Regions from separate parts of the Streptomyces sp. KLMMK genome, predicted to be linked through region 2. Evidence: riboswitches for the same ligand, from Rfam matches in the RefSeq annotation. Region 2 holds a riboswitch; the other holds the start of a gene.
The links. A riboswitch is a leader RNA that binds a small molecule or an ion and turns the genes downstream of it on or off. The one in region 2 is predicted to bind S-adenosylmethionine.
Positions count from the first base shown of each region.

Region 1: it holds a riboswitch for S-adenosylmethionine, as region 2 does, so the genes downstream of both, V7793_RS24515 (aminotransferase class V-fold PLP-dependent enzyme) here and thrC (threonine synthase) in region 2, are expected to answer to the same signal.

Region 1 covers NZ_JBAMDC010000207.1:1,328-11,799, reverse strand. The annotation lists partial or broken gene V7793_RS24560 (cytochrome ubiquinol oxidase subunit I) at 1-192, shown strand, start outside; gene V7793_RS24555 (cytochrome c oxidase subunit 4) at 189-587, shown strand; gene V7793_RS24550 (L,D-transpeptidase) at 707-1,963, shown strand; gene V7793_RS24545 (hypothetical protein) at 1,982-2,383, opposite strand; gene ctaE (aa3-type cytochrome oxidase subunit III) at 2,621-3,241, shown strand; gene qcrC (cytochrome bc1 complex diheme cytochrome c subunit) at 3,309-4,118, shown strand; gene qcrA (cytochrome bc1 complex Rieske iron-sulfur subunit) at 4,115-5,170, shown strand; gene qcrB (cytochrome bc1 complex cytochrome b subunit) at 5,167-6,816, shown strand; gene trpD (anthranilate phosphoribosyltransferase) at 6,980-8,044, shown strand; SAM riboswitch class IV at 8,134-8,250, shown strand; gene V7793_RS24515 (aminotransferase class V-fold PLP-dependent enzyme) at 8,399-9,757, shown strand; gene V7793_RS24510 (Lrp/AsnC family transcriptional regulator) at 9,928-10,209, opposite strand; gene V7793_RS24505 (rhomboid family intramembrane serine protease) at 10,219-10,472, opposite strand, start outside.
Region 2 covers NZ_JBAMDC010000231.1:404-9,960, forward strand. The annotation lists gene V7793_RS25780 (alpha,alpha-trehalose-phosphate synthase (UDP-forming)) at 1-1,369, opposite strand, end outside; gene V7793_RS25785 (glucosyl-3-phosphoglycerate synthase) at 1,411-2,385, opposite strand; SAM riboswitch class I at 2,562-2,704, shown strand; gene thrC (threonine synthase) at 2,698-4,014, shown strand; gene V7793_RS25795 (ubiquitin-like small modifier protein 1) at 4,127-4,402, shown strand; gene V7793_RS25800 (cold-shock protein) at 4,826-5,032, shown strand; gene groL (chaperonin GroEL) at 5,379-7,001, shown strand; gene V7793_RS25810 (PTS transporter subunit EIIC) at 7,110-8,606, opposite strand; gene murQ (N-acetylmuramic acid 6-phosphate etherase) at 8,614-9,557, opposite strand, start outside.

The DNA.
Region 1 (10,472 bases), on a different contig from region 2:
TGGGGCTACGGCCGCTCGCTGGAGTGGGCGACCTCCTGCCCGCCGCCGCGGCACAACTTCCTCACGCTGCCGCGCATCCGCTCCGAATCCCCGGCGTTCGACCTGCACCACCCGGAGATCGCGGCCCTGGAGCTCGAAGAGAACCTCGCGGCTGAGAAGGCCCTCGCGGGTGGCAAGGAGGCCGGCAAGTGAAGATCCAGGGCAAGATGTTCATCTGGCTCGCCGTCTTCATCCTCGCCATGGCGATCGTCTACGGCGTGTGGTCGAAGGAGCCGGTGGGCACGACGGCGCTGTTCATGTCGTTCGGCCTGAGCATCATGATCGGCTACTACCTGGCGTTCACCGCGCGCCGGGTGGACACCGGTGCCGGTGACAACAAGGAGGCGGACGTCGCCGACGACGCCGGCGAGCTGGGCTTCTTCGCCCCGCACAGCTGGCAGCCGCTCTCCCTGGCGATCGGTGGCGCCCTGGCCTTCATGAGCATCTGCTTCGGCTGGTGGCTGATGTACTTCTCGGCCCCGGTCATCGCGGTCGGCCTCTTCGGCTGGGTGTTCGAGTTCTACCGAGGCGAGAACCAGAACCAGTAGCGAACGGCCGTTGCCGTCCCGGGCCCCGCACACCATCCGGTGTGCGGGGCCCGGTGCATTTCCACCCGTTTGCAGTCACCCGGCAGGCCGGAGGTCCCGATCCTTCCTACGGTGTGACCATGACCCAGTCACGTCGACACCGTCTGGCGCTCACCGGGGCGGTGCTGCTGACCGCGCTGGTGGTGGGGGTCACCGCCTGCGGCGGCTCGTCCAACCCGCTGGCCGACAAGCCCTACGACGCCAGCGGCCAGGTCGAGCTCACCAGTGCCCGCGACGGGCAGAAGGCGGACCCCAGCAAGCCCCTCGAGGTGGTGGCCAGGGGCGAGGACCGGATCACGGACGTCACGGCGACGGACGCGGCGGGTCGCTACGTCAAGGGCGAACTCAGCCCCGACGGCTCCCGCTGGCACAGCACCGGCGCCCTCGCCGCCGGCGCCCACTACACCGTGCGCGTCACCACGGAGGACGAGAACGGCTCCCAGGGGCGCCGCACGATCGGCTTCGACACCAACCCGGCCGACCGCCTCCTGCGCGTCAGTTTCGGCCCGCAGAGCGGCACCTACGGCGTGGGACAGCCCATCACCGCCGAGCTGAGCACCCCCGTCCAGGACCCGGCCGCCCGCGCGATCGTCGAGCGCACCTTCCGCGTCGAGTCCCGGCCCGCCGTGGAGGGTGCCTGGCACTGGGTGGACAACCGCACCCTGCACTACCGCCCGAAGGAGTACTGGCCCGCCCACACCACCGTCGACGTGCACGCCAACCTCGACGGCATCAAGGTCGGCGGCGGCCTCTACGGAGGCCCCTCCAGGGCCGTGCGGATGACGACGGGCGACCGCATCGAGGCCGTCACCGACGCGAGCGCGCACAGCATGACCGTGTTCGTGAGCGGCAAGGAGGTCCGGTCCATCCCGGTGACCACCGGCAAGCCCGGCTACGCCACCCGCAACGGGGTCAAGGTGATCCTGGGCCGGGAATCCTTCGTACGCATGCGCGGCACCAGCATCGGCATCGCCGAGGGCAGCGCGGACTCCTACGACCTGCCCGTCCACTGGGCCACCCGGGTCACCTGGAGCGGTGAGTACGTGCACGCCGCGCCCTGGTCCGAGGGATCCCAGGGCGCGGAGAACGTCAGCCACGGCTGCACCGGCATGAGCACCGCCAACGCCAAGTGGTTCTTCGACACCGTGCACGTCGGCGACATCGTCAAGGTCGTGGGCAGCGCCGGCGCGACCATGACCCCGTTCGACAACGGCTTCGGCGACTGGAACATGGCCTGGGACGAATGGCGCAAGGGCAGTGCCCTCGTCGGAGGGAAGACCGGGAAGGCCGAGGGGAGCAGCCCTGCCGACGCGGCCCGCCTGCGCCCCGAGCTCTAGCCGCCCCCGGGCGCCCCCTCAGGCGTCCACGGCCTTCCGGGCGCGCAGCAGGCCTGCCAGGGCGTTGGCGAAGGCCCCCGGGTCCAGCGGGTGCGTCACGGCGGCGTCCGCTCGGCTCCAGGTGGCCAGCCAGGCGTCCTGCGGGCGGCCCATGAGCAGCAGCACGGGCGGGCAGCGGAACACCTCGTCCTTCAGCTGCCGGCACACCCCCATGCCGCCCGCGGGCGCCGTCTCGCCGTCCAGGACGCACACGTCCACGTGGTGCTCCTCCAGGGCCGTGAGCACGCCCGGGAGTGTCGCGCACTCCACGTACATGACCGGCGGCACGTCGGGGGCGGGCCGGCGCCCGGCGGCCAGCCGGACCTGCTCGCGGGTGTCCGCGTTGTCGCTGTAGACCAGCACGGTGGCCGTCGGCTGCATCGTTCCTCCAGGCTTGTGTTCGGCACAGCTGTGGATCTGACGTGGAGCTGATCGATGGCCGGACTCTACTCCGCGAACACCCGTCCGGAGGAGGGTCCGTCAGGCCCGCGAGGTGTCCCGGAACGTCCGGTTCCCCCCTTTGGGGGACCCGGGCACTGGGCCGTACGAGCAGCGCACATGCTCTTGACACACCGAACGGCACCCCCCGGAGTGAGCACGAGATAAGCGACCGACATAATGTCGGTCGTGGCGACTGCAACAGCAACAGATACCGGGCACGCACACCCGTCGGTCAATCGACCGAACCTCACCAGCGTCGGAACCATCATCTGGTTGAGTTCCGAGCTGATGTTCTTCGCGGCCCTCTTCGCGATGTACTTCACCCTGCGATCGGTGACGGGTACCGAGTTCTGGTCGGAAAAGGCGTCCGCGCTGAACCTGCCGTTCTCGGCGACCAACACCACGATCCTGGTGCTCTCCTCCCTCACCTGCCAGCTCGGCGTCTTCGCCGCCGAGCGCGGCGACGTGAAGAAGCTGCGCACGTGGTTCGTGATCACCTTCGTGATGGGTGCCATCTTCATCGGCGGCCAGGTCTTCGAGTACACCGAGCTGGTCAAGCACGAGGGCCTCTCGCTCTCCTCCGACCCGTACGGCTCGGTGTTCTACCTGACGACCGGCTTCCACGGCCTGCACGTGACGGGCGGTCTGATCGCCTTCCTGCTGGTCCTGGGCAGGACGTACGCGGCCAAGAGGTTCACCCACCACCAGGCGACGGCGGCCATCGTCGTGTCCTACTACTGGCACTTCGTCGACGTGGTGTGGATCGGCCTCTTCGCCACGATCTACTTGATCAAGTAATCGGTCCCGTCCCGCACCGGACCAACAGTCCAGATCGACGCAGAAGATCCTGACACCGGGGTAATCCGTGAAAAAGCTCTCCGCACGACGACGCCATCCGCTGGCGGCGGTCGTCGTCCTACTCTTCGCGCTGGCGGTAACTGGGGGGCTGTACGCCGCGTTCGCGCCGGCGGACACGGCCAAGGCCGATGAAACCGCCCAGTCCCTCGCCATCGAGGAGGGCAAGAAGCTCTATGCCGTGGGCTGCGCAAGCTGCCACGGCACCGGCGGTCAGGGCACCACCGACGGCCCGAGCCTCGTCGGCGTCGGCGCCGCGGCCGTCGACTTCCAGGTCGCCACCGGCCGCATGCCGCTCCAGCAGCAGGGTGCCCAGGCCCCCCGCAAGAAGGCGATCTACTCGCAGGCCGAGATCGACCAGCTCGCCGCGTACATCGCTTCGCTGGGTGCCGGCCCTGCGATCCCGACCAAGGATCAGTACAGCCCGGACGGCGCGGACATCGCGAAGGGCGGGGAGCTCTTCCGCACCAACTGCGCCCAGTGCCACAACTTCACCGGTAAGGGCGGCGCGCTTTCCAACGGCAAGTACGCCCCCACGCTTGAGGACGTCAACCCCAAGCACATCTACGAGGCCATGCAGACCGGCCCGCAGAACATGCCTTCCTTCCCCGACACGACGATGACGGAGAAGAACAAGAAGGACATCATCGCGTACCTCGACACGGTCAACAGCAGCAAGTCGGAGAGCCCGGGCGGCCTCGAGCTGGGCGGGCTCGGCCCCGTCAGCGAGGGTCTGTTCGCGTGGATCTTCGGACTGGGCGCGCTGATCGCAGTAGCCATCTGGGTCGCGGCCCACACCGCTAAGGCCAAGAAGTCATGAGTAGCCAAGACATTCCAGAAGAGAACCTGCCGAGCACGCAGGACGCGCACGGCGGCGCCGTGACGAAGACGGCCGGCGACCCGTTCGCCGACCCCGGCCTCCCGCCGCACGAGCCCCGCATCCAGGACATCGACGAGCAGGCCGCCAAGCGCTCCGAGCGCGTGGTCGCCTTCCTGTTCCTGCTCTCGATGCTGGCCACGGTCGGCTTCATCGCCTCCTACGTGACCCTCCCGGTCGACAAGAGCATCTACGTCTTCCCGATCGGTCACATCAGCGCCCTGAACTTCGCGCTGGGCATGACCCTCGCGGTGGCGCTGTTCTGCATCGGCGCGGGCGCGGTCCACTGGGCCCGCACCCTGATGTCGGACGTGGAGGTCGCCGACGAGCGGCACGCCATCGCCGCCGAGCCCGACGTCAAGGCCAAGGTCATGGCCGACTTCAAGCTGGGCGCAGAGGAGTCGGCCTTCGGCCGCCGCAAGCTGATCCGCAACACCATGTTCGGCGCGCTGGCCCTGGTGCCGCTCTCCGGCGTGGTGCTGCTGCGCGACCTCGGACCGCTTCCGGGCACCAAGCTCCGGAAGACCGCCTGGTCCGAGGGCAAGATGCTGATCAACCAGAACACGCTGCAGCCGCTGCGTCCCGAGGACATCCAGGTCGGCTCCCTCACCTTCGCCATGCCCGAGGGCATGAAGGAGGAGGACCACGACTTCCAGAAGGAGATCGCCAAGGCCGCCCTGATGATCGTCCGGCTCCGCCCGGAGAACATCAAGGACAAGCGCGAGCTCGACTGGTCCGCCGACGGCATCGTCGCGTTCTCCAAGATCTGCACCCACGTCGGCTGCCCGATCAGCCTCTACGAGCAGCAGACGCACCACGTGCTGTGCCCCTGCCACCAGTCCACCTTCGACCTTTCCGACGGCGGACGCGTGATCTTCGGCCCGGCCGGCCACGCCCTTCCGCAGCTGCGGATCAAGGTCAACGACAAGGGCTACCTTGAGGCCATGGGCGACTTCGCCGAGCCCGTCGGTCCTGCCTACTGGGAGCGCGGATGAGCACTACGACTACGAACCAATCCGGCGCTGCCGCGCCGGGCCGCCGCAAGGCGCCCGCAGGCGAGCGGGTCGCCGACTGGGCCGACGGCCGTCTGGGTATCTACACCCTGGCCAAGGCCAACATGCGGAAGATCTTCCCGGACCACTGGTCCTTCATGCTGGGTGAGGTCTGCCTCTACAGCTTCGTGATCATCATCCTCACGGGTGTGTATCTGACGCTGTTCTTCCACCCGAGCATGAACGAGGTCGTCTACCACGGCTCGTACGTGCCCATGCAGGGCATGCACATGTCCGAGGCGTTCAAGTCGACCCTCGACATCAGCTTCGACGTCCGTGGCGGTCTGCTCATCCGGCAGATCCACCACTGGGCCGCGCTGATCTTCCTCGCGGGCATGTTCGTGCACATGATGCGCGTGTTCTTCACCGGTGCGTTCCGCAAGCCGCGTGAGGTCAACTGGCTGTTCGGCTTCCTGCTGTTCGTCCTCGGCATGTTCACCGGCTTCACCGGTTACTCGCTCCCGGACGACCTGCTCTCCGGCACCGGTGTCCGCTTCATGGAGGGCGCGATCCTGTCCGTGCCGATCGTCGGCACGTACATCTCGATGTTCCTCTTCGGCGGCGAGTTCCCCGGCTCGGACTTCGTGCCGCGGTTCTTCTCCATCCACGTCCTGCTGCTGCCGGGCATCATGCTCGGTCTGCTGGTGGCCCACCTGATCCTGGTGATCTACCACAAGCACACGCAGTTCCCCGGCCCGGGCCGGACCAACAAGAACGTCGTCGGCCTCCCGCTGATGCCGGTCTACATGGCCAAGGCCGGTGGCTTCTTCTTCCTGGTCTTCGGCATCATCGCGGCCATCGCGGCGATCGCCTCGATCAACCCGATCTGGGCCATCGGCCCGTACCGCCCGGACCAGGTGTCCACCGGCGCCCAGCCCGACTGGTACATGGGCTTCGCCGAGGGTCTGATCCGTGTCATGCCGGGCTGGGAGATCAACCTGTGGGGCCACACGCTCGTCCTGGGCGTGTTCATCCCGCTGGTCATCTTCCCGCTGGTGCTCGGTGCGATCGCGGTCTGGCCGTTCATCGAGTCCTGGGTCACCGGTGACAAGCGCGAGCACCACCTGCTGGACCGCCCGCGCAACGCCCCGACGCGCACCGCGTTCGGTGCCGCCTGGATCGCCGCGTACTTCGTGATGCTGGTCGGTGGTGGAAACGACCTGTGGGCCACCCACTTCCACCTGTCGATCAACGCCATCACCTGGTTCGTCCGCATCGGCTTCTTCGTGATCCCGGTCCTGGTGTTCATCGCCACCCGCCGGATCTGCATGGGCCTGCAGCGCCGCGACAGGGACAAGGTGCTGCACGGACGCGAGTCCGGCATCATCAAGCGCCTGCCGCACGGTGAGTTCGTCGAGGTCCACGAGCCGCTCTCGCAGGAGCAGATGCACACCCTCACGGCGCACCACCAGCCGCAGCCGCTCGAGCTGGAGCCGGAGTACGACGAGAACGGCGTGGCCCGCAAGGCCGGCGCCGGCCAGCGTCTCCGGGTGAAGCTCTCGAAGGGCTTCTACGGCGAGGGGACCCAGATCCCCAAGGCCACCGTGGAGGAGTACGAGGAGATCACGAGCGGCCACGGCCACCACTGATCCCCCGGATCGCCTCTGATCCACCCTGATCGCTGATCGCCACAGCGAGAGCCCCGTCCAGCGCATGGACGGGGCTCTTCGCTGTCTCCGGGGGTGGATAGGCTGGGCGGGCAGACCCCGGGACGAACCCGGCTCTCCGGACCGACCACCAGGAGCGTGGACCATGAACGTTGTGACCCCGGCAGGCGGCGACAGCGCGGTGGCCCCCTCCTGGCCGGGTCTCCTGGACGCCCTGCTCGCCGGCCGTGACCTCACCGTCGACGACGCCGCCTGGGCCATGGACCGGATCATGCGCGGCGAGGCCACCGGCGCGCAGATCGCGGGCTTCCTGGTCGCCCTGCGCGCCAAGGGCGAGACGGTCGCCGAGATCTCCGGCCTGGTGCGCACGATGTACGAGCACGCCCGGCTGATCGAGGTCCCCGGCCCCAGCGTGGACATCGTCGGCACCGGCGGCGACGGCGCCAAGACCGTCAATATCTCCACCATGTCCTCGATCGTCGTCGCCGGCACCGGCGTGAAGGTCGTCAAGCACGGCAACCGGGCGGCGTCCTCGGCCAGCGGCGCCTCGGACGTGCTGGAGAAGCTGGGCGTGAACCTCGACCTCGGCCCGCAGCGGGTGGTGGAGGTGGCCGAGGAGGCCGGCATCACCCTCTGCTTCGCGGTGAAGTTCCACCCGGCGCTGCGGCACGTGGCCGCGGCCCGGCGCGAGCTCGGCATCCGGACCGTCTTCAACGTGCTCGGCCCGCTGACCAACCCCGCGAAGGTACGGGCCCAGGCCACGGGCGTCGCGGACGCCCGGATGGCCCCGATCCTCGCCGGGGTGCTCGCCGAGCGCGGCTCCTCGGCGCTGGTCTTCCGCGGCGACGACGGTCTCGACGAGCTGACCACGACCGCCACGTCGAAGGTGTGGGTGGTCTCCGGCGGACGGGTCCGCGAGGAGTCTTTCGACCCGCGGGACGTGGGGATCGGCCTGGTGCCGGTGGAGGCGCTGCGGGGTGGCGACGCGTCCTACAACGCCGATGTCGCGCGGCGTCTGCTCGCGGGCGAGCCGGGGCCGGTGCGGGACGCCGTGCTCCTCAACTCGGCCGCGGCGCTGGTGGCGTTGGCGCCGACGGAGGAGCCGCTGGCGGAGCAGATCCGGGGCGGGCTGGTGCGGGCTGCGGAGTCCATCGACTCCGGGGCGGCCCGGCGGGTGCTCGACCGGTGGGCGCTGGCGAGCAACGCGTAGCGCTGCGAAGGAGTGGTGCGGTGAAGGGGCGTCCGTGATCCGGACGCCCCTTCCCGGCCGGCGATCAGCTGTGCCATACTCTCCGCCAAGGTCACGAGTGACAGCGACACGGCCCCGGCCCGCTGTCCGGCAACCCTCCTTCCGTGGCGGGGTGCCCCGGGTGATGACCAGGTCGCAGGCAGCGAGGTCTGCGGCAAGCGCGGGTCCCTCGCCAGGGATCCTGGTTGTCGAGGGAGTTCCTTCCGTGGTTCAGCGAATGCGTTAGGGCTCGAAGAGCCCCTTTTCCCGCACCCCCTTCCCTTTCCCGCGCCCGTCGCGCGGTGGAATTCGCCTGCCTTTTTACGGGAGTTCGCCATGTCTGTCCCCACCCTTGCCTCCGACCGGTCCGTTTGCACCCCCCTGCCCGTTCTCGGGTGTGATGTCCGGGTCCCGCTGGTGACCGGCGGAGAGGTGACCTACGCCGCGCTGGACTACGCGGCCAGCGCCCCCGCCCTGCAGCGGGTGTGGGACGACGTGGCGGCGTACGCGCCCTACTACGGCAGCGTGCACCGCGGCGCGGGCTACCTCTCGCAGCTGTCGACGGAGCTGTTCGAGAACAGCCGGGCGGACGTCGCCGCGTTCCTCGGCTGCCGGGACGGCGACCAGGTCCTCTTCACCCGGTCGACCACCGACTCGCTCAACCTGCTCGCGGCCGTACTCCCCGCCGGGACGCGCGTGTTCGTCTTCGAGACCGAGCACCACGCGGCGCTGCTGCCCTGGGAGCGGCGCGCGGACGTCGAGGTGACCTACCTCGACGCGCCCCGCACCCCCGGGCAGGCGGTCGAGACGCTCGAGCAGGCGCTCGCGGCCCGCGAGCCCTACGGGCCCGCGCTGGTGTGCGTGACCGGTGCGTCCAACGTGACCGGTGAGCTGTGGCCCGTACGGGAGCTGGCCGCCGCCGCGCACGCCCACGGCGCGCGGATCGTCGTGGACGCGGCCCAGCTCGTCCCCCACCAGCGGGTGGACATCGCGGAACTGGACGCCGACTGGGTCGCCTTCTCCGGGCACAAGCTGTACGCGCCCTTCGGCGCCGGCGTGCTGGCCGGCCGGGCGGACTGGCTCCGGGACGCCGAGCCCTACCTGGCGGGCGGGGGCGCGAGCCGGCGCGTCGCCCGGGGCGCCTCCGGCGAGGTGGAGGTCGACTGGCACGACGGGGTCGCCCGGCACGAGGCCGGCTCGCCCAACGTCATCGGGGCCTACGCCATCGCGTCCGCGTGCAAGGCGCTCACCGAGGCCGGCTTCGACCGGCTCGCGGAGCGGGAGCGGCAGCTGATCACCGTGGTGCGGGAGGGGCTGGCGGCGGTGCCGGGGGTGCGGGTGCTCTCGCTCTTCGGGCCCGGCGCCCCGAGCGTGGGCGTCCTGTCCTTCACCGTCGACGGCTGGAACAGCTCGCACTTCGCGGCGGCGCTCTCCGCGGAGTACGGCATCGGCGTCCGCGACGGCCTCTTCTGCGCGCACCCGCTGGTGCGGACGCTGGTGGGCGCGGACTCCTCCGCCGAGGGGGAGTGCGGTGCGCCCGACGAGGGTGCGCCCCTGAACGCGATCCGCGTCAGCTTCGGCGCCGGCACGCCGGACGAGCACGTGGAGCGCTTCGTGACGGCGGTGGCCGAACTCGTCCGCCACGGAGCGAAGTGGTCCTACCGGACCGAGGGCGGACGCTGCGTCCCCGCCTGACGGCGCCTGCCGGATCCACGGGTTGCGCCCGGCCCGGCACCGCCGGGCAAGCCCGTCGTGGCTGATCGCCGCTGCGGCGGAAGTGATGTGCCTGCGGCAAGAGGGTCTGCCGGCCGGGCGGCGGTGCCGTGCCCGGCGCAACCGTGGAGCCCGCTACGCGCCGTCAGGCGCTACGCGTCCAGTCCGATCGCGAACGCCGCCTCCAGGTCGTGCTGGGAGTACGTGCGGAACGCGATGTGCGTCTCCGTCGAGGCGACGCCCGGGACCTTGCTGATCCTGCCCGGGATGACGTCCGCGAGGTCGTCGTGCCGGGCCACCCGCACCATGGCGATCAGATCGTGCGCACCCGTCACCGAGTACACCTCGCTCACGCCCTCGATCGCGGCGATCTGCTCGGCGATCTCGGGGATCCGGTCGACGTCGGTCTTGATCAGCACGATCGAAGTGATCACTGCGGGCTCCTATCGGGGGTCGGGGGGCAGCCCCGCCTTCACTCTAGTCGCACGGCCGTACCTCGCCCACGCGTACAGGAAGCCCAGCGCGAAGCCCACGACGTGGGCGAGGTAGGCGACGCCGGGGCGGTCGCCGGCCGCGCGGGCGGCCACCCACTGCAGGGCGAACCAGAAGAGCAGCACGGCCCAGGCGGGGAACCGCAGCGGCAGGAAGAAGAGGAACGGGAAGAGACTGGTGACGCGGGCCCGGGGGAAGAGGTAGA
Region 2 (9,557 bases):
GGTGCAGCGCGCGGGCCGTGGCCTCCACGTCGTACGGGTTGACGGTGATCGCCTCGTCGCCCAGCTCGGCCGCCGCCCCCGCCTCGCGCGAGAGCACCAGCGCGCAGCCGTGGTCGGAGACCACCGGCACCTCCTTGGCGACGAGGTTCATCCCGTCGCGGATGGGGTTGACCAGCGCCACGTCCGCGAGCCGGTACGCGGCCAGCGAGCGCGCGAAGTCGTCCTTGACGTGCAGGGCGACCGGCTCCCAGCCCTCCGTGCCGAACTCGGCGTTGATCCCGCGGGCGACCCGCTCCACCTCGGCGGTGTACTCGCGGTAGACGGCGAGGTCCTGGCGGGAGGGGTAGGCGAAGGCGACGTGCACGACCTTGCCGCGCCACTGCGGGTGCTCCTCCAGCAGCCGCCGGTACGCGTACAGCCCGCGCACGATGTTCTTGGACAGCTCCGTGCGGTCCACGCGCACGATCGCCCGGCGGCCCGGGCCGATCTGCGACCTGAGCGCCGCCATGCGCTCCTCGACGTCCGCCCGGTGCGCCCGCTCGCGCAGGAAGTCGCCGTCGGCGCCGAGCCCGTGCACGCCCAGCCGCGTCGTCCGCCCCTCGAAGCGCACCTCGGCGTCGCGGCCCTCGCCGTCCCGGACGACCTCCGCGCCCAGCACGTCCGCGCAGCACGCGGCGAACGCCTCGGCCCAGCGCCGGGTCAGGAAGCCGGCCCGGTCGCCGCCGAGGACACCGCGCAGCAGCTGCCCGGCCACGTCGTCCGGCAGCATGCGGAAGTAGTCCGGCGGGGCCCAGGGGGTGTGCGAGAAGTGGCCGATGCGCAGGTCGGGGCGGCGCGCCCGGAGCAGGCCCGGCACGAGCGCCAGGTGGTAGTCCTGGATGAGCACCGCGGCGCCCTGCGCGGCCTCCTCGGCGACGGCGTCCGCGAACGCCGCGTTGTACTCCTCGTAGGCCGCCCACTGGGCCCGGAACTCCCGGTCGAAGGAGGGCTCCAGGGGCGTCTGGTAGAGCATGTGGTGCACGAACCACAGCACCGAGTTGGCGATGCCGTTGTACGCGGCGGCGAAGGTGTCCGGCGGGATGTCGAGCATCCGCACGTGGTGGCCGCCGGTGTCGTCCGTGGCGAGTCTTCGGCCGGCGGCGCGGGCCGCCTCGCGGTCGCCCTCGCCCAGGGCCGCGCACACCCACACCGCGGCGCCGCCCTCGGCGTCGCGCTGTATCGAGCTGAGCCCGGAGACGAGCCCGCCGCCGCCGCGCCCGGCCACGAGGGTGCCGTCCTCGCTGCGCCGGTACGAGACCGGGCCCCGGTTGGAGGCGACGACGATCGGCGCGGCGGCGATCGATGTGGCGTGCACGTGCTCAGCGACCATGTGGCCAGCCTTGCCGCGGGAAGAACCGCTCAAACGTACGCTTACGCGGCGTGTCGCTGGGCGTACTCGGGTATTCCGGCCATCGGCGGCCGCTCCTCCGTGTCCACCGCGTACGTCCGCGGAACGAAGCCCTCCGGGGTTCGTTCGAACTGTGTCAGCGCAGGTCGCACCAGGTGCCCCCGGGCCAGCCGGAGCTGTGCGGTGCGGTAGATGGCGGCGGCCATCCGGCCCAGCGCCTGCCCGTCCTGGTGGCGGTGCTTGCGCACGCCCACGTCCACCTGGGCCAGCGCCCCCAGCCCGACCGTGTGCAGCGCGTCCACCAGAAGGCCCAGCTCCACGCCGTAGCCGACGGGGAACGGCAGCTGCTCCAGCAGGGACCGGCGGGCCGCGTACTCGCCGCCGAGCGGCTGCACGAAACCGGCCAGCTGCGGCCAGTGCAGGTTCAGCAGGGGGCGGGCCACGAGCTCGGTCACCCGGCCGCCCTGGCCGGCGGTCCTGGCGGAGCCGGGCACATCGAATTCCGTGCCCAGCGGGCGGTCGTACATCGCCTTGACGAAGTGCACGCCGGGGTCCGTCAGCAGCGGCCCCACGATCCCCGACACGAAGTCCGCCGAGAACTCGCGCAGGTCGGCGTCCACGAAGCAGACGATGTCGCCCGTCGTCGCCAGCAGGGAGCGCCACAGCACCTCGCCCTTGCCCGGCAGTGCGGGCAGGCTCGGCAGCACCTCGTCCCGGTGCACCACGCGCGCCCCGGCCTCTGCTGCGACCTCGGCCGTGCGGTCCGTGGAGCCCGAGTCGACCACCACCAGCTCGTCCACCAGCGGCACCGCGTCCGACATCAGCTCGCGGCGGATCGTCGCCACGATGGTGCCGACCGTCGGCTCCTCGTTCAGCGCCGGCAGGACGACGCTCACCGTGGTGCCGGAGGCCCGCTTGGCGGCCAGAAGCACGTCGAGCGGACGATCAGCAGCGGACCAGGACCGCTCGGCCAGCCAGCGCTCCACCTCTTCCAGCACGTGTACGACTCCCTGTCTCACGGACGTTCTGCGACGCGTTCTGTGACGCATCTCGCGGTGCGGACGCCCCTCTCAACGGGCCGTCCCTTCCGTTACAGTCTTGAACAACGCGGACCGCCGTCCTATGTCGGGGGTCGCCGCGTGCACAAACGCCTGGGCCCCGCCCAGTGCCATACCGCTCATCCAGAGGGGCAGAGGGACACGGCCCGTTGAAGCCCCGGCAACCCTCCAGCCGGTCTCACCGTTCCACGGCGAGGCTCCCGGCGGGGAAGGTGCCAATTCCGTCTCGTGGCGACGTTCGCCACGGGGAAGATGAGGAGAAAGGGCCTCGCCTCCATGGCTGTGCAGTCTGTTGAACCCTCCACCACTTCTGTGGACCTCGGACCCGCCGTGGCACTCTCCTGCCGCGAGTGCGGAGAGCGCTTCGACCTCGGTCCCATCTTCGCCTGCGCCCTGTGCTTCGGCCCCCTCGAAGTCGCCTACGAACTGCCCGCCGGCGGGCCCGGTCAAGCAGCTGACCTGCGCGAGCGCATCGAGGCCGGCCCCGCGAACATCTGGCGCTACGCCCCCCTGCTGCCCGTCCCCGCCGACGTCGCGGGCAAGCCCAGCCTCAACCCCGGCCTCACCAAGCTCGTCAAGGCCGACAACCTCGCCCGCGAGCTGGGCGTGACGGGCGGCCTGTACGTCAAGGACGACTCCGGCAACCCGACGCACTCCTTCAAGGACCGGGTCGTGGCGATCGCGGTCGAGGCCGCCCGCGCCTTCGGCTTCACGACGCTGTCGTGCTCCTCGACCGGGAACCTCGCGGGTGCGGTCGGGGCCGCGGCCGCCCGGGCCGGGTTCAAGTCGTGCGTCTTCATCCCGCACGACCTGGAGGCCGGGAAGGTCGTCATGGCCGCGGTCTACGGCGGCGACCTCGTCGGCATCGAGGGCACGTACGACGACGTCAACCGCTTCTGCAGCGAACTGATCGGCGACCCGCTGGGGGAGGGCTGGGGCTTCGTCAACGTCAACCTCCGGCCGTACTACGGCGAAGGGTCCAAGACGCTCGCCTACGAGATCTGCGAGCAGCTGGGCTGGCGGCTGCCGGACCAGATCGTCGTGCCGATCGCCTCGGGCTCACAGCTCACGAAGATCGACAAGGGGCTGAAGGAGCTCGTCGCGCTGGGTCTGGTCGAGGACCGCCCGTACAAGATCTTCGGAGCGCAGGCGGAGGGCTGCTCGCCGGTCGCCCGCGCGTTCAAGGACGGGCACGACGTGGTGCGGCCGGTGAAGCCGGACACGATCGCGAAGTCCCTCGCCATCGGCAACCCGGCCGACGGGCCGTACGTGCTGGATATCGCGCGGCGGACGGGCGGGGCGGTGGAGGACGTCACCGATGAGCAGATCGTGGACGCGATCCGGCTGCTGGCCCGGACCGAGGGGATCTTCGCCGAGACGGCGGGCGGGGTGACGGTCGGCGTGACGCGGAAGCTGATCGAGAGCGGGCTGCTCGACCCCTCCCTGACGACCGTCGTGCTCAATACGGGCGACGGGCTGAAGACGCTCGATGCCGTTGCGGCGGGGCCGACGGCGACGATCCGGCCGTCGCTGGAGGCGTTCCGCGCCGCGGGGCTTGCTGCCGTCTGACGTCTGCAGGTGACGTCTGCGGGCCGGTTGTGCCCGCCCTCCCCCAAACCCCGTCCGGGGTCCCCCCAGCCCTGCGGAACAGCCGCCCACAATCTCTCCGGAAGGTTTTCCCATGAGCGTTACCGTCCGCATCCCCACCATCCTCCGCACCTACACCGGCGGGAAGGCCGAGGTCTCCGCCGAAGGCGCGACCCTCGCCGATGTCCTCCAGTCCCTGGAGAAGAACCACTCCGGCATTGCGGCCCGCGTGCTCGACGACGCCGGCAAGCTGCGCCGGTTCGTCAACGTCTACGTCAACGACGACGACGTCCGCTTCGAGCAGGGGCTGCAGACCCCCACCCCGGACGGCTCCGCCGTCTCCGTCATCCCGGCCGTCGCGGGCGGCTGAGGTTTCACAGGGTTCTTCCGTTATTGCCGCACGACGTCCCCGGAATCGCCCCGTCCGTAAAGCGGACGGGGCGATTCCGCCTGTTGAGCGCGATACAGTTGGGACGATCCCCGCCCGGCGTCAGTGCCGAACGCATATGAGAACCCGTCAAGTTGTGCGCGAAGTGTGTGCACGAAATGCCGGGTTGGTTGCGTTATACCCGGCCCGACTTGCCCTGAAATACCCGGAGTTCAGCCGATTTCCTCGATCGGCCATGCCCGGAATTCTCGTCCGAGTGACCTGTTGCAGACGGCATCCGTGCAGATACATTCAGCCGCGGTCGACGCGTTCCGGCGCACACCCACTGGGCTGCCAGGGGGTGAGGTCTGACCCGGGTCCGCGAAGTGCGGTCCTGCGCAAGGGCCAGTAATAGGGGAGTTAGGCATGGCTCAGGGCACCGTCAAGTGGTTCAACGCGGAGAAGGGCTACGGCTTCATCGCGGTCGACGGTGGTGCGGATGTATTCGTCCACTACAGCGCGATTCAGATGGACGGCTACCGCACCCTCGAGGAGGGTCAGCGGGTCGAGTTCGAGATCTCGCAGGGCCAGAAGGGGCCGCAGGCGGACATGGTGAAGCTGCAGCAGGTCTGATCGCGGCGCATCGACCACCGGCTCGCTCGGTTTGCAGAGGGGCTCGCACCCGACGGGGTGCGAGCCCCTCGCGCGTGTGCGGGGCGCGTGGGGTGGGTACGGCTGCCTGGGGCCCCTGCTCCGGGCGCCCCGTGGGCGTGACTGTCCCCCCGAGGCGCTTGCACTCTCCCTGGTCGAGTGCTAATCATTGGGCTTAGCACTCTCCGAGTGAGAGTGACAGATTTGGACCGTCGGTGAGGTCCGCATGCCAGGCGGGGCAAGGAACCGCAGGGTGCGCAGGCCGTCCGTCGCGGGCGCCAGTGCGGTCCGGAGCAGTCTCCACCCCGTCCTGGGAGGACCACTTCACATGGCCAAGATCATCGCGTTCGACGAGGAGGCACGGCGCGGTCTCGAGCGCGGGATGAACCAGCTCGCCGACGCCGTCAAGGTCACCCTCGGCCCCAAGGGCCGCAACGTCGTCCTCGAGAAGAAGTGGGGCGCCCCCACGATCACCAACGATGGTGTCTCCATCGCCAAGGAGATCGAGCTCGAGGACCCGTACGAGAAGATCGGCGCCGAGCTGGTCAAGGAGGTCGCGAAGAAGACGGACGACGTCGCCGGTGACGGCACGACGACCGCGACCGTCCTGGCCCAGGCCCTGGTCCGCGAGGGCCTGCGCAACGTCGCCGCGGGTGCCAACCCGATGGCGCTGAAGCGCGGTATCGAGAAGGCCGTCGAGGCCGTCTCCGGTGCCCTGCTCGAGCAGGCCAAGGACGTGGAGACCAAGGAGCAGATCGCCTCCACCGCCTCCATCTCCGCCGCCGACACCCAGATCGGCGAGCTCATCGCCGAGGCCATGGACAAGGTCGGCAAGGAAGGCGTCATCACCGTCGAGGAGTCCCAGACCTTCGGTCTGGAGCTGGAGCTCACCGAGGGTATGCGCTTCGACAAGGGCTACATCTCGGCGTACTTCGCCACCGACATGGAGCGTATGGAGGCGTCCCTCGACGACCCGTACATCCTGATCGTCAACTCCAAGATCGGCTCGGTCAAGGACCTGCTGCCGCTCCTGGAGAAGGTCATGCAGTCCGGCAAGCCGCTGCTGATCATCGCCGAGGACGTCGAGGGCGAGGCCCTGTCCACGCTCGTCGTGAACAAGATCCGCGGCACCTTCAAGTCCGTCGCCGTCAAGGCCCCGGGCTTCGGCGACCGCCGCAAGGCCATGCTCGGTGACATCGCCATCCTCACCGGTGGCACCGTCATCTCCGAGGAGGTCGGCCTCAAGCTGGAGAACGCCGGTCTCGACCTGCTCGGCCGCGCCCGCAAGGTCGTCATCACCAAGGACGAGACGACCATCGTCGACGGTGCCGGTGACAGCGACCAGGTCCAGGGCCGCGTCAACCAGATCCGCGCCGAGATCGAGAACAGCGACTCGGACTACGACCGCGAGAAGCTCCAGGAGCGCCTCGCGAAGCTGGCCGGCGGCGTGGCCGTCATCAAGGCCGGTGCCGCGACCGAGGTCGAGCTCAAGGAGCGCAAGCACCGCATCGAGGACGCCGTTCGCAACGCGAAGGCGGCCGTCGAGGAGGGCATCGTCGCCGGTGGTGGCGTGGCCCTGCTGCAGGCCTCCCAGGTGTTCGAGAAGCTGGAGCTCGAGGGCGACGAGGCCACCGGTGCCGCCGCCGTCAAGCTGGCCCTGGAGGCCCCGCTCAAGCAGATCGCGGTCAACGCCGGTCTCGAGGGCGGCGTCGTCGTGGAGAAGGTGCGCAACCTGACCCCGGGCCACGGTCTCAACGCCGCCACGGGCGAGTACGTCGACCTGGTCGCCGAGGGCATCATCGACCCGGCCAAGGTCACCCGCTCCGCCCTGCAGAACGCCGCGTCCATCGCTGCGCTCTTCCTCACCACCGAGGCCGTCATCGCCGACAAGCCGGAGAAGGCCGCCGCGGCCGCTCCGGGCGGCATGCCCGGCGGTGACATGGACTTCTGATCCTGACGGATCACCTGTCCTGACGCTGTACGCGCCCGAGGGCGGTGCCCCCCACCAGGGGGGTGCCGCCCTCGGGCCGTTGTTCCATCCGTTGTTCCATCCGCTGTTCTATCCGTTGTTCTCTGCGGGGTGTTCTGCGTTCAGCTCGCGCAGCGACCGGCGGCTCAGCCCGAACGCGTACGTCGCCGCGAATCCCGCCGCGTAGCCCGCCAGCAGGCCCGCCCCGTAGACCGCCACTGCCCGGCCCAGGCCGTGGCCGCCCTGCAGCAGCGGGAACAGGGCCCAGCCCGACGGGCCGATGGCCGTCGAGCCGACCGTGTCGCCCAGCTGCCCCAGCAGCCCCACGAACGCTCCTCCGAACGCGCCGCCGACGCAGGCGGTGACGAACGGGCGGCCCAGCGGCAGGGAGACGCCGTAGATCAGGGGCTCGCCGATGCCCAGGAGGCCGGCCGGCATCGCGGACCGGATCGTCCGGCGCACCGAGGTGTTGTGCGGCAGGCGGACGTAGAGGGCGAGGGCCGCTCCCACCTGGCCGGCGCCCGCCATCGCGAGGATCGGCAGCAGCACCGTGGAGCCCTGCTCCTGGATCAGGGTCGTGTGGATGGGGATGAGGGCCTGGTGCAGGCCCAGCATCACCAGGGGCAGGAACAGCCCGCCGAGGACGAAGCCCGCCGCCGCCCCGCCGTTCGCGAGCAGCCAGTCGGCGAAGCGGCCGATGGCCGTGGCGACCTCGCCCGCCGCGTACATCAGCCCGTACAGCGTGACCAGGCCCGCGACCAGAACGGTCACCGTCGGGGTGACCAGCACGTCCAGGGCCTCGGGGACGCGGCGGCGGCACCACCGCTCCACGTGCGCGGCGAGCAGGGCCGCGGCCAGCGCACCGAGCACCCCGCCCTGGCCGGGCACGAGCTTCTCGCCGAACGCGCTCACCCGGTCCACGCCCGGGAACACGATGATCGCCGCGACGGCCCCGCCCAGGACGGGGGTGCCGCCGAACTCCTTCGCCGTGTTGTAGCCGACGAAGACCGCGATCAGGGACATGAAGCCCGACGCGCACGCGGTCAGCGCGGGGGCCAGCGCGGGCAGCCAGTGGAGGTTGGAGAGGAGCCCGGCCAGGCCCGCCACGATGCCGCAGCCGATCAGGGCGGGGATCAGCGGGACGAAGATCTGGGCGATCCGGCGCAGGAACTCCTTGGCCGGGGTGGCGTTGCGGGCCCTGCGCTCGGCCCGGAGCGCCGCGCCGCGCTCGGCCAGGGCTTCCGCGGTGACGGTCTCCGGGGCCGCACCTGCCGCACCTGCCGCGGTGGCCGCGTTCACGTGTCGCGCGAGCTCCGGCGCGACCTTGGCCACCGTGCCCGGACCGAGCACGATCTGCAGGGCCGCGCCGTCCCCGACGATGCCCAGCACCCCGGGAAGGGCCCGCAGTTCGTCGCGCCGGACGGCCGACGGGTCCCGGACGGTCACCCGCAGCCGCGTCATGCAGTTCGTGACGGACGTGAGGTTGCCGGCGCCGCCGAGGAGGGGCAGGAGCGCGGCCGCGCCGGCGCCGCGGCCGCGCTCCCCTCTCGGGCCGTCGTCGGGCGCGTCCGGAGGGTCCGGTGCCATGGTGCGGCTACCCATGTGCTGTTCGCAGGGCCGTGCGCAGGTGACCGCCCGACTCGTCGAGGAGGCGCGCGGCCGTGCGCCCGTCCACACCGCCCAGGACGACGAGGATGGCGTGCTTCACCTCTCCGCCGGTCTCCGTCAGCGCGGCCTCTATCTCCTGCTCGGAGGCGCCCGTGGCCAGGGCGACGATCTGCCGGGAGCGGGCGCGCAGCTTGTCGTTGGTGGCCCGCACGTCGACCATCAGGTTCCCGTACGTCTTGCCGAGCCGGATCATGGTGATCGTCGAGAGCATGTTGAGGACGAGCTTCTGGGCGGTGCCGGCCTTCAGCCGGGTCGAGCCCGTGAGCAGCTCGGGGCCGACGACGACCTCGACGGCGTGGTCGGCGGCCCGGCCGAGGGGCGAACCGGCGTTGCAGGACACGCCGATGGTCAGCGCCCCGGCGCCGCGGGCGTGCTCGACGGCCCCGACCGCGTAGGGGGTGCGGCCGGAGGCGGAGACGCCGACGACGGTGTCGGCCGGGCCGACACCCAGGGCGGCCAGGTCGCCCGCGGCCAGCTCCCGGCTGTCCTCGGCTCCTTCGACGGCGGTGACCAGCGCCGCCGCGCCGCCCGCGATCACGCCTATGACCTGCGAGGGGTCGGTGTTGAAGGTCGGCGGGCACTCGCTGGCGTCGAGCACGCCGAGGCGGCCGGCGGTGCCCGCGCCCGCGTAGACGAGCCGGCCGCCGCGGGCCATGCGGGTGGCGGTGGCGTCGATGGCGGCGGCGATCTCGGGCAGCCGGGCGGCGACGGCGGCCGGGACGCCGGCGTCCTCGCCGTTCATGATCCGGGCGATGTCGAGGGTGGGCAGCCGGTCGATGTCCGCGAGGTCGGGGCGGAAGGCCTCGGTGGTGAGGGCGGCGAGCTCGGCGCGGAGGGCGCTGCGCGCCTGTGGGGAGGGGGCCGGCGAGG